One region of the Streptomyces sp. NPDC046261 genome, then DNA from elsewhere that is predicted to be linked to it. Evidence: predicted binding sites of a transcription regulator. Region 1 holds the regulator's gene; each other region holds the start of a gene.

Region 1 (3,272 bases):
TCGTCGATGCCCTCGAGGTATTCGACGACGACGCCCTCGATGCGCAGGTCGTCGCCCCAGACGCGTTCCACGAGCTCCGCGTCGTGGCGCCCCTCGACGTAGATGCGCCCGGCGCGTGCCACGCGCGCCCGTGCTCCGGGGACGGCGATGGACCCGGAAGCCGTGCGGGCGGGGGCCTGCGGGGTGCGCGAGGCGGGGGCCGGGCGTACGAGGGTGACGACGCGCCCCTCCAGGAGGAAGCCGCGGGGCTCCATGGGGAAGACGCGGTGCTTGCCGAAGCGGTCCTCGAGCGTGACCGTCGGGCCCTGAGCTGTCTTCTCGCAGCGGATCACGGCGCCGCAGAAGCCCGTCGTGACCTCCTCCACCACGAGGTCCACCTCGGCCGGCACCTCGGGAGCCGGCGTGTTCCGCTTCCACGGGGGCGTCAGATCGGGGCCGTACTGTCTGCTGCTGCGCATGCGGGCCATTGTGGATCACGACGGTGGTTCACGACACGCCGAAGCGCCCGGCCAGCACGCCGCGTTGCCGCCGTACGAAGGCGGCGTCCACCACCGCGCCGTGCCCCGGCACGTACAGCGCGTCGTCGCCGCCGAGCGCGAGCAGCCGGTCGAGCGCGCCCGGCCAGGCGTGCGGCAGGGCGTCCGGGCCGGCCTGCGGTTCGCCGGACTCCTCGACCAGGTCGCCGCAGAAGACCACCTCCGGCGCCCCGCCCGTCCCGGGGACGAGCACGGCGAGGTCGTGCGCCGTGTGGCCCGGCCCGACGTTCGCCAGCAGCACCCGCCGCCCGCCGCCCAGGTCGAGCGTCAGCTCGCCGGAGACCGGGTGCTCGGGCCGGACGAGCAGTTCGACGGCCTCGGCGGCGACGTCGGGCTCCACTCCGTGCCGTACCGCGTCCCACCGCAGCTCGTCGCGGTCGCGCCGCAGCACCTCGGCGACGCCCACCGCCCCGTACACCTGCACGCCCGCGAAGGCGGCCGTGCCCAGGACGTGGTCGAAGTGGGGGTGGGTCAGTGCGATGTGCGTCACGGGCAGCGCGAAGAGGTCCTGCACCTCGCGGCGGATCTCCACCCCTTCGTGCAGGGAGGAGCCCGTGTCGACGACCAGGACGCCCGTGGCGCCCGCGATGGCGCCCACCGTCGCGTCCCAGCCCGGCAGCCTGCGGCGTACGACACCCGGCGCGAGCCGCTCCCAGCGCGCCCCCGCGGCGGGGGGATCCCCGTGATTCTCCATACCGCGACGCTAGCCGCAGAGCGGTACCGTTGCCTGCCCGGAGGAGCGCGGGAGGCTCGCGGCGGGGACGGCCCTTGCCCTGGCCGTGGGGCCCGGCCGTACACTGGCTGAAGGGTTCTGGCACTCGTGACCTTTGAGTGCCAAGGGTGAAGACCCTGTGAGACCCGCAGGACCGTAAGACGGCTGGACCACTGACTGGAGGTGCGCGCGATGCTGAGCGAACGCAGGCTCGAGGTGTTGCGCGCCATCGTTCAGGACTATGTGGGCACCGAGGAGCCGGTCGGCTCCAAGGCCCTCACCGAGCGGCACCGCCTGGGTGTCTCCCCGGCCACGGTGCGCAACGACATGGCCGCGCTGGAGGACGAGGGCTTCATCGCCCAGCCCCACACGAGCGCCGGCCGCATCCCGACCGACAAGGGCTACCGCCTCTTCGTCGACAAGCTCGCGGGCGTCAAGCCCCTGTCGACGCCGGAGCGGCGCGCCATCCAGAACTTCCTGGACGGCGCCGTCGACCTGGACGACGTGGTGGCCCGTACGGTGCGGCTGCTGGCGCAGCTGACCCGTCAGGTCGCGGTGGTGCAGTACCCCTCGCTGACCCGTTCGACCGTGCGCCACGTGGAGCTGCTCTCGCTGGCCCCGGCCCGCCTGATGCTCGTGCTGATCACGGACACCGGCCGGGTCGAGCAGCGGATGGTCGACTGCCCGGCGCCGTTCGGCGAGACCTCGCTGGCGGATCTGCGGGCGCGGCTGAACAGCCGCGTCGTGGGACGCCGCTTCGCCGATGTGCCGCAGCTGGTGCAGGACCTCCCCGACTCCTTCGAGCAGGACGATCGCGGAACCGTTTCCACGGTTCTCGCCACCCTGCTCGAGACGCTGGTCGAGGAGACCGAGGAGCGGCTGATGATCGGCGGCACCGCCAATCTCACTCGTTTCGGTCATGACTTCCCGCTGACGATCCGGCCCGTGCTGGAGGCGTTGGAGGAGCAGGTCGTGCTGCTGAAGCTGCTCGGCGAGGCCAAGGACTCGGAGATGACCGTGCGCATCGGTCATGAGAACGCCCATGAGGGACTGAACTCCACATCCGTCGTCGCGGTCGGCTACGGTTCGGGCGACGAGGCCGTCGCCAAACTCGGCGTGGTCGGACCGACCCGCATGGACTACCCCGGAACGATGGGAGCGGTACGCGCAGTGGCACGTTACGTCGGACAGATCCTGGCGGAGTCGTAAGTGGCCACGGACTACTACGCGGTCCTGGGCGTACGGCGTGATGCCTCGCAGGACGAGATCAAGAAGGCCTTCCGCCGTCTCGCGCGCGAGCTGCACCCGGACGTCAACCCGGACCCGAAGACGCAGGAGCGGTTCAAGGAGATCAACGCCGCTTACGAGGTGCTCTCGGACCCGCAGAAGAAGCAGGTCTACGACCTCGGCGGCGACCCCCTGTCCTCCTCGGGCGGCGCGGGTGCGGGCGCCGGCGGCTTCGGCGCCGGCTTCGGCAACTTCTCCGACATCATGGACGCCTTCTTCGGCCAGGCCTCGCAGCGCGGTCCGCGCTCGCGCACGCGCCGCGGCCAGGACGCCATGATCCGGCTCGAAGTCACCCTGAACGAGGCGACCTTCGGCACGACCAAGGAAATCCAGGTCGACACGGCCGTCGTCTGTACGACCTGCAGCGGCGAGGGCGCGGCTCCGGGCACGTCCGCGCAGACCTGTGACATGTGCCGCGGCCGCGGCGAGGTCTCGCAGGTCACGCGGTCCTTCCTGGGCCAGGTCATGACCTCGCGCCCCTGCCCGCAGTGCCAGGGCTTCGGCACCGTGGTGCCGACCCCGTGCCCGGAGTGCGCCGGCGACGGCCGCGTCCGGTCGCGGCGGACCCTGACCGTGAAGATCCCCGCCGGTGTCGACAACGGCACCCGCATCCAGCTCGCGGGCGAGGGCGAGGTCGGCCCCGGCGGTGGCCCCGCCGGCGACCTCTACGTGGAGATCCACGAGACGCCGCACCCGGTCTTCCAGCGCCGTGGCGACGACCTGCACTGCACGGTCAC
Region 2 (3,272 bases), on a different contig from region 1:
CGGTCCCAGTCCGAGTCCGTGGTCTCGATCTCGGCCTTGATCTGGGCGACGCGGCCCGCGACGTCCTCGGAGTTGCCGCCACCGTCGACGATGGTGGTGTCGTCCTTGGTGATCGTCACGCGGCGGGCGGAGCCCAGCACGTCCAGACCGGCCTGGTCGAGCTTGAGGCCGACCTCCTCGGCGATGACGGTGGCACCGGTGAGGGTGGCCATGTCGCCGAGCATCGCCTTGCGGCGGTCGCCGAAGCCGGGGGCCTTGACGGCCACGGCGTTGAACGTGCCGCGGATCTTGTTGACGACGAGGGTGGAGAGCGCCTCGCCCTCGACGTCCTCGGCGATGATCAGCAGCGGCTTGGAGCCACCGCCCTGGATGATCTTCTCCAGCAGCGGCAGCAGGTCCTGGATCGAGGAGATCTTGCCCTGGTGGATCAGGATGTACGGGTCGTCGAGGACGGCCTCCATACGCTCCTGGTCGGTGACCATGTACGGCGAGAGGTAACCCTTGTCGAAGGCCATGCCCTCGGTGAAGTCGAGCTCCAGGCCGAAGGTGTTGGACTCCTCGACGGTGATGACACCGTCCTTGCCGACCTTGTCCATCGCCTCGGCGATGAGCTCGCCGACCTGCTTGTCCTGCGCGGAGAGCGCGGCGACGGCGGCGATGTCGGACTTGGAGTCGATCGGACGCGAGGTCGCGAGCAGCTCCTCGGAGACGGCCTTGACCGCGGCGTCGATGCCCTTCTTCAGGGCGGCCGGGGAGGCACCCGCGGCGACGTTGCGCAGACCCTCGCGGACCAGCGCCTGGGCCAGCACGGTCGCGGTGGTGGTGCCGTCACCCGCGATGTCGTTGGTCTTGGTCGCCACCTCCTTGACGAGCTGGGCGCCGAGGTTCTCGTACGCGTCGTCGAGCTCGACCTCGCGCGCGATGGTCACACCGTCGTTGGTGATGGTGGGGGCGCCGAACTTCTTGTCGATGACGACGTTGCGGCCCTTGGGGCCGATCGTCACCTTCACGGTGTCGGCGAGCTTGTTGACGCCGCGCTCAAGGGCGCGACGGGCGTCCTCGTCGAACTTCAGGGTCTTGGCCATGGGTTACGTATCCTTCGCCGTATCTCTCAAACGACCTGCGCCCCGGGCGCCCGGCTAGCAGGCACGGGAACCAGGGGCGCAGATCAAAAGCTTCGAAAGCCTGGGTGAACTACTTCTCGATGACCGCGAGGACGTCGCGGGCCGAGAGGACGAGGTACTCGTCGCCGTTGTACTTCACCTCGGTGCCGCCGTACTTGCTGTAGAGCACGACGTCGCCGACCTTCACGTCGAGCGGCAGGCGCTCGCCGTTCTCGAAGCGGCCCGGGCCCACGGCCAGGACAGCGCCCTCCTGGGGCTTCTCCTTCGCGGTGTCCGGGATGACCAGGCCGGAGGCCGTGGTCTGCTCGGCGTCGAGCGGCTGGACCACGATGCGGTCCTCAAGCGGCTTGATGGCAACCTTGGAGCTGGCGGTCGTCACGATCCGACCTCCCCCTTCGGAGATCTCACGGGGTTAACTGTCTGAGGTGGCGACCTGGTAGATCCGTCGTCGCGGGTGCCGGATCTGCCCGTCGCTGTGTTTGGCACTCGCCGGTGGAGAGTGCCAACGGAGCCGAGACTATGACGCGGTTAGCACTCGGTCAAGCGGAGTGCCAATTCGCCGTGCGGCGAGCTTTGGCTACCCCCTGTGCCGGGGAGGTACTCCTGGGACTTCACCCGAGCCCAGCGGCCGACCCCGGAGGGGATACAGACAGTGGGTTACAGGTAGTCCTCCAGGCGCGCCACCGTGTAGCCCTGCCGCTGGATGCTGCGCAGCATGTTGGTGACCATCCGCGTCATCGTCGTGCCCTTGAGCTCCCCCGGCCCGCGGAAGTGGGCCAGGACGATGTCGCCGGGGCGCAGCCCGCCGCCCTGGGCGTAGCGCATGTCGTTGATCTGCATCGTCACCTCCCACAGCACGAGGGCCCGCACCCCGCAGGTGCCCGCCGCGGCGAGGGTGGCGTCGTTGTAGTTGCCGTACGGCGGCCGGAAGAGCGCGGGCCGGGTGCCGAAACGCTTCTCCAGGGCGTCCTGCTGCCCGCATATCTCGCGCCGCTGGGCGTCGGGGGACAGGGTGCGCAGGTTGGGGTGGGTCAGGGTGTGGTTGTCGACGCCGTTGCCGAGGGCGCGCAGCTGGTCGAAGTAGCCGTAGCCGCTGCCCGCGCGGGAGATGCCATCCGTCAGGAACATCGTGAAGGGCAGCTTCAGCTCCCTGGCCATCTTCAGGAACTCGGGGTCCTTCTCCGCCCCGTCGTCGATCGTCACGAAGACGACCTTGTCCTTGGTCGGTATGCGCCGCACGATCTGGGGCGTCGCGCCCGGCTTGACGCCCTGCAGCAGTTTCGTGGCGGGGGGCGCTGGCGGCGCGGCGAGCGGCTTGTCCAGCCCCCAGCGGCGGTACGCGTCGTCGGGTGCGGTGGGCGTGACGGGCGCGGCCGTGCCAGAGGGGCCGGAGCGGCCGGGCTTCTGCGAGGCCTTCGGAGCGCCGGAGGACGAGTTCGAGCACCCGGCGAGAACGCCGGTCAGCAGCACGGCGGCGGAGGCGAGGGCGGCGGCGCGGAGGCGGCCGGAAACAGACGGGCTCACGCGCACGATTGTTGTGCATGCGTTCGATGCCGCTGTGGGCGCGGGGTGACGGCCGGATGGCCCCCCGGACGGGCCTCAGGGCGCGGGCAGCGCCGCCACCGCCGCGGCCCATGGGTACGACTCCGCGCTGTCGCCCTGCCCGGGGTCGCGGCCGTCCTCGCCGAGCAGCACGGTCACGCCCGCCTCGCGCAGGAACGCCACGTTCTTGGGGAAGGCGGGGTGCGCGGCCTGTGCGTCGGCCAGGTGCGGCAGCGCGACGACGGGCAGCCCGAGGCCGATCGCCTCGGTGATCAGGCCGAGCGCGAGGGTGTCGGAGATGCCGGCGGCCCACTTGCCGATCGTGTTGAAGGTGGCGGGCGCGACCAGGATCGCGTCCGGCGGCGGCAGCACGTCGGGCTCCCCGGGCAGCTTGTACTCATGGCGTACGGGGTGACCCGTCAGCGCGGCCAGGGCGGGGACGTCCGCTTCCAGCCAGCGCCGGGCGTAGGGGGTGAGGATCAGGCACACCTCCCAGCCGGCGGCCTGCGCGGCGCGGACTCCGTCGACGGCCCGGACGGCCGGCTCGGCGGCGCAGCAGACCAGGTAAAGGGTGCGCTTCGTGGTCGTCGTCACCAGGGCAGTCCA
Region 3 (3,272 bases), on a different contig from region 1:
ACGGCCTCGGTGGTCAGGAAGAGCGCGGCGATGGACGCGGCGTTCTGCAGGGCGGAGCGGGTGACCTTCGCCGGGTCGATGATGCCCTCGGCGATCATGTCGACGTACTCGCCGGTCGCGGCGTTCAGGCCGTGACCCACGGTGAGGTTGCGGACCTTCTCCACGACGACGCCGCCCTCGAGACCACCGTTGACGGCGATCTGCTTGAGCGGGGCCTCCAGGGCCAGCTTCACGGCGTTGGCGCCGGTCGCCTCGTCGCCCTCGAGCTCGAGCTTCTCGAAGACCTGGGAGGCCTGCAGCAGGGCCACGCCACCACCGGCGACGATGCCCTCCTCGACGGCCGCCTTCGCGTTGCGGACGGCGTCCTCGATGCGGTGCTTGCGCTCCTTGAGCTCGACCTCGGTCGCGGCACCGGCCTTGATGACGGCCACGCCGCCGGCCAGCTTCGCCAGGCGCTCCTGCAGCTTCTCGCGGTCGTAGTCGGAGTCGCTGTTCTCGATCTCGGCGCGGATCTGGTTGACGCGGCCCTGGACCTGGTCGCTGTCACCGGCACCGTCGACGATGGTCGTCTCGTCCTTGGTGATGACGACCTTGCGGGCGCGGCCGAGCAGGTCGAGACCGGCGTTCTCCAGCTTGAGGCCGACCTCCTCGGAGATGACCGTGCCACCGGTGAGGATGGCGATGTCGCCCAGCATGGCCTTGCGGCGGTCGCCGAAGCCCGGAGCCTTGACCGCGACGGACTTGAAGGTGCCGCGGATCTTGTTGACGACCAGGGTCGACAGGGCCTCGCCCTCGACGTCCTCGGCGATGATCAGCAGCGGCTTGCCGGACTGCATGACCTTCTCGAGGAGCGGCAGCAGGTCCTTGACCGAGCCGACCTTCGAGTTGACGATCAGGATGTACGGGTCGTCGAGCGACGCCTCCATACGCTCCATGTCGGTGGCGAAGTACGCCGAGATGTAGCCCTTGTCGAAGCGCATACCCTCGGTGAGCTCCAGCTCCAGACCGAAGGTCTGGGACTCCTCGACGGTGATGACGCCTTCCTTGCCGACCTTGTCCATCGCCTCGGCGATGAGCTCGCCGATCTGGGTGTCGGCGGCGGAGATGGAGGCGGTGGAGGCGATCTGCTCCTTGGTCTCCACGTCCTTGGCCTGCTCGAGCAGGGCGGCGGAGACGGCCTCGACGGCCTTCTCGATGCCACGCTTCAGCGCCATCGGGTTGGCACCGGCGGCCACGTTGCGCAGACCCTCGCGCACCAGCGCCTGGGCGAGGACGGTCGCGGTCGTCGTGCCGTCACCGGCGACGTCGTCCGTCTTCTTCGCGACCTCCTTGACCAGCTCGGCGCCGATCTTCTCGTACGGGTCCTCGAGCTCGATCTCCTTGGCGATGGAAACACCATCGTTGGTGATCGTGGGGGCGCCCCACTTCTTCTCGAGGACGACGTTCCGGCCCTTGGGGCCGAGGGTGACCTTGACGGCGTCGGCGAGCTGGTTCATCCCGCGCTCGAGACCGCGCCGTGCCTCCTCGTCGAACGCGATGATCTTGGCCATGTGAAGTGGTCCTCCCAGGACGGGGTGGATTGCTCCGGACCGCGCTGGCGCCCGCGACGGACGGCCTGCGTGCCCCGCGGTTCCTTGCCCCGCTTGGCTCGCCGACCTCACCGACGGTCCAAATCTGTCACTCTCACCCGGAGAGTGCTAAGCCCAATGATTAGCACTCGACCCCCACGAGTGCAAGCGGTCTGGCGTGTATCCACCCTAGGTGGCAGGGGGGCACCTCCCGGCGTTAGCCGGGGGCGCAAGCGGTCTGGCGCGTATCCACCCTAGGTGGCAGGGGGGCACCTCCCGGCGTTAGCCGGGGGCGCAAGCGGTCTGGCGTGTATCCACCCCGGAGCGGTGGGATCACCCCGCCGTCCGCAACCCTGCCCATCCCCGCGCCCGCGCACACGCGAGGGGCCCGCACCCGTAACAGGTGCGGACCCCTCGACGGTGAGCCGTATGAGCCGGTGGTCGATGCGACGTGATCAGCCGGCGGCCAGCCTCACCATGTCCGCCTGAGGCCCCTTCTGGCCCTGCGAGATCTCGAACTCGACTCGCTGCCCCTCCTCGAGGGTGCGGTAGCCGTCCATCTGAATCGCGCTGTAGTGGACGAAAACATCCGCACCACCGTCGACCGCGATGAAGCCGTACCCCTTCTCCGCGTTGAACCACTTGACGGTGCCCTGAGCCATGCCTAACTCCCCTATTACTGGCCCTTGCGCAGGACCGCACCTCGCGGACCCGGGTCAGACCTCACCCCCAGACAGGTTGGAGGTGTGCGCCGGAACGCGTCGACCGCGGCTGAATGTATCTGCACGGATGCCGTCTGCAACAGGTCAGTCGGACGAGAATTCCGGGCGTGGCCGAGTGCTTATTAGCACCGATTTCCACCGCTTCCCGGGCAAGTCGGGCCGGGCATAACACAGCCAACCCGACAATTCGTGCACACGTTACGCGCACAACTTGACGGGTTCTCATATGCGTTCGGCGGTGACGCCGGAGGGGGAACGCCCCAACTGTATCGCGCTTCAACAGACGGAATCGCCCCGTCCGTTTAACGGGCGGGGCGATTCCGGGGAAATGCTCAGGAACCCTTCGGAAAGCTCAGGCCAATGATTTGACCCGTCAGCCGCCGGCCACCGCCGGAATGATCGAGACCCCCGCCCCGTCGGGCGTGGCGGCCTCCAGGCCGCCCTCGAACCGCACGTCGTCGTCGTTGACGTACACGTTGACGAACCGGCGCAGCTTGCCGCTCTCGTCGAGGACACGGGCGGCGATTCCGGGGTGGTCGGCCTCCAGGGACGCGATGACCTCGGCGAGGGTGGCGCCCTCGGCGCTGACCTCGGCCCGGCCGGAGGTGTAGGTGCGAAGGATGGTGGGGATACGGACGCTGACGCTCATGGGATCACCTCTGGTGAAAGCTGGGGGACGTGGGAACGAAGTCGTGTGCTGTCAGCGGCCGGCGAGGCCGACGGCGCGGAACGCCTCCAGCGACGGCCGGATCGTCGCCGTCGGCCCCGCCGCCACCGCGTCGAGCGTCTTGAGCCCGTCCCCCGTGTTGAGCACGACCGTGGTCAGCGCCGGATCGAGCACCCCCGCCTCGATCAGCTTGCGGGTGACGCCCACCGTCACCCCGCCCGCCGTCTCCGCGAAGATGCCCTCCGTCCGGGCCAGCAGCCTGATGGCGTCGACGATCTCGGTGTCGGTGACGTCCTCGACGGCGCCGCCCGTCCG

Evidence for each region. Region 1 encodes HrcA, which represses chaperone genes, less so after heat shock. Its sites were predicted from a motif close to TTNGCACTCNGNNNNNCNGAGTGCNAA; they were not measured.
Region 2: groES (co-chaperone GroES) is a predicted target of HrcA. The motif match lies at 1,653-1,679, and genes of this name have one in related genera.
Region 3: groL (chaperonin GroEL) is a predicted target of HrcA. The motif match lies at 1,711-1,737, and genes of this name have one in related genera.

The regions. Positions count from the first base shown of each region.
Region 1 is NZ_JBEYZU010000008.1:198,931-202,202, forward strand. Features, by position in the region: gene ABZ956_RS17435 (DUF3097 domain-containing protein) at 1-458, opposite strand, end outside; gene ABZ956_RS17440 (MBL fold metallo-hydrolase) at 487-1,230, opposite strand; gene hrcA (heat-inducible transcriptional repressor HrcA) at 1,441-2,457, shown strand; gene dnaJ (molecular chaperone DnaJ) at 2,458-3,272, shown strand, end outside.
Region 2 is NZ_JBEYZU010000006.1:122,533-125,804, reverse strand. Features, by position in the region: gene groL (chaperonin GroEL) at 1-1,085, opposite strand, end outside; gene groES (co-chaperone GroES) at 1,195-1,503, opposite strand; gene ABZ956_RS13915 (polysaccharide deacetylase family protein) at 1,782-2,648, opposite strand; gene ABZ956_RS13910 (flavoprotein) at 2,724-3,260, opposite strand.
Region 3 is NZ_JBEYZU010000009.1:140,407-143,678, reverse strand. Features, by position in the region: gene groL (chaperonin GroEL) at 1-1,550, opposite strand, end outside; gene ABZ956_RS18640 (cold-shock protein) at 2,024-2,230, opposite strand; gene ABZ956_RS18635 (MoaD/ThiS family protein) at 2,664-2,939, opposite strand; gene thrC (threonine synthase) at 2,991-3,272, opposite strand, start outside.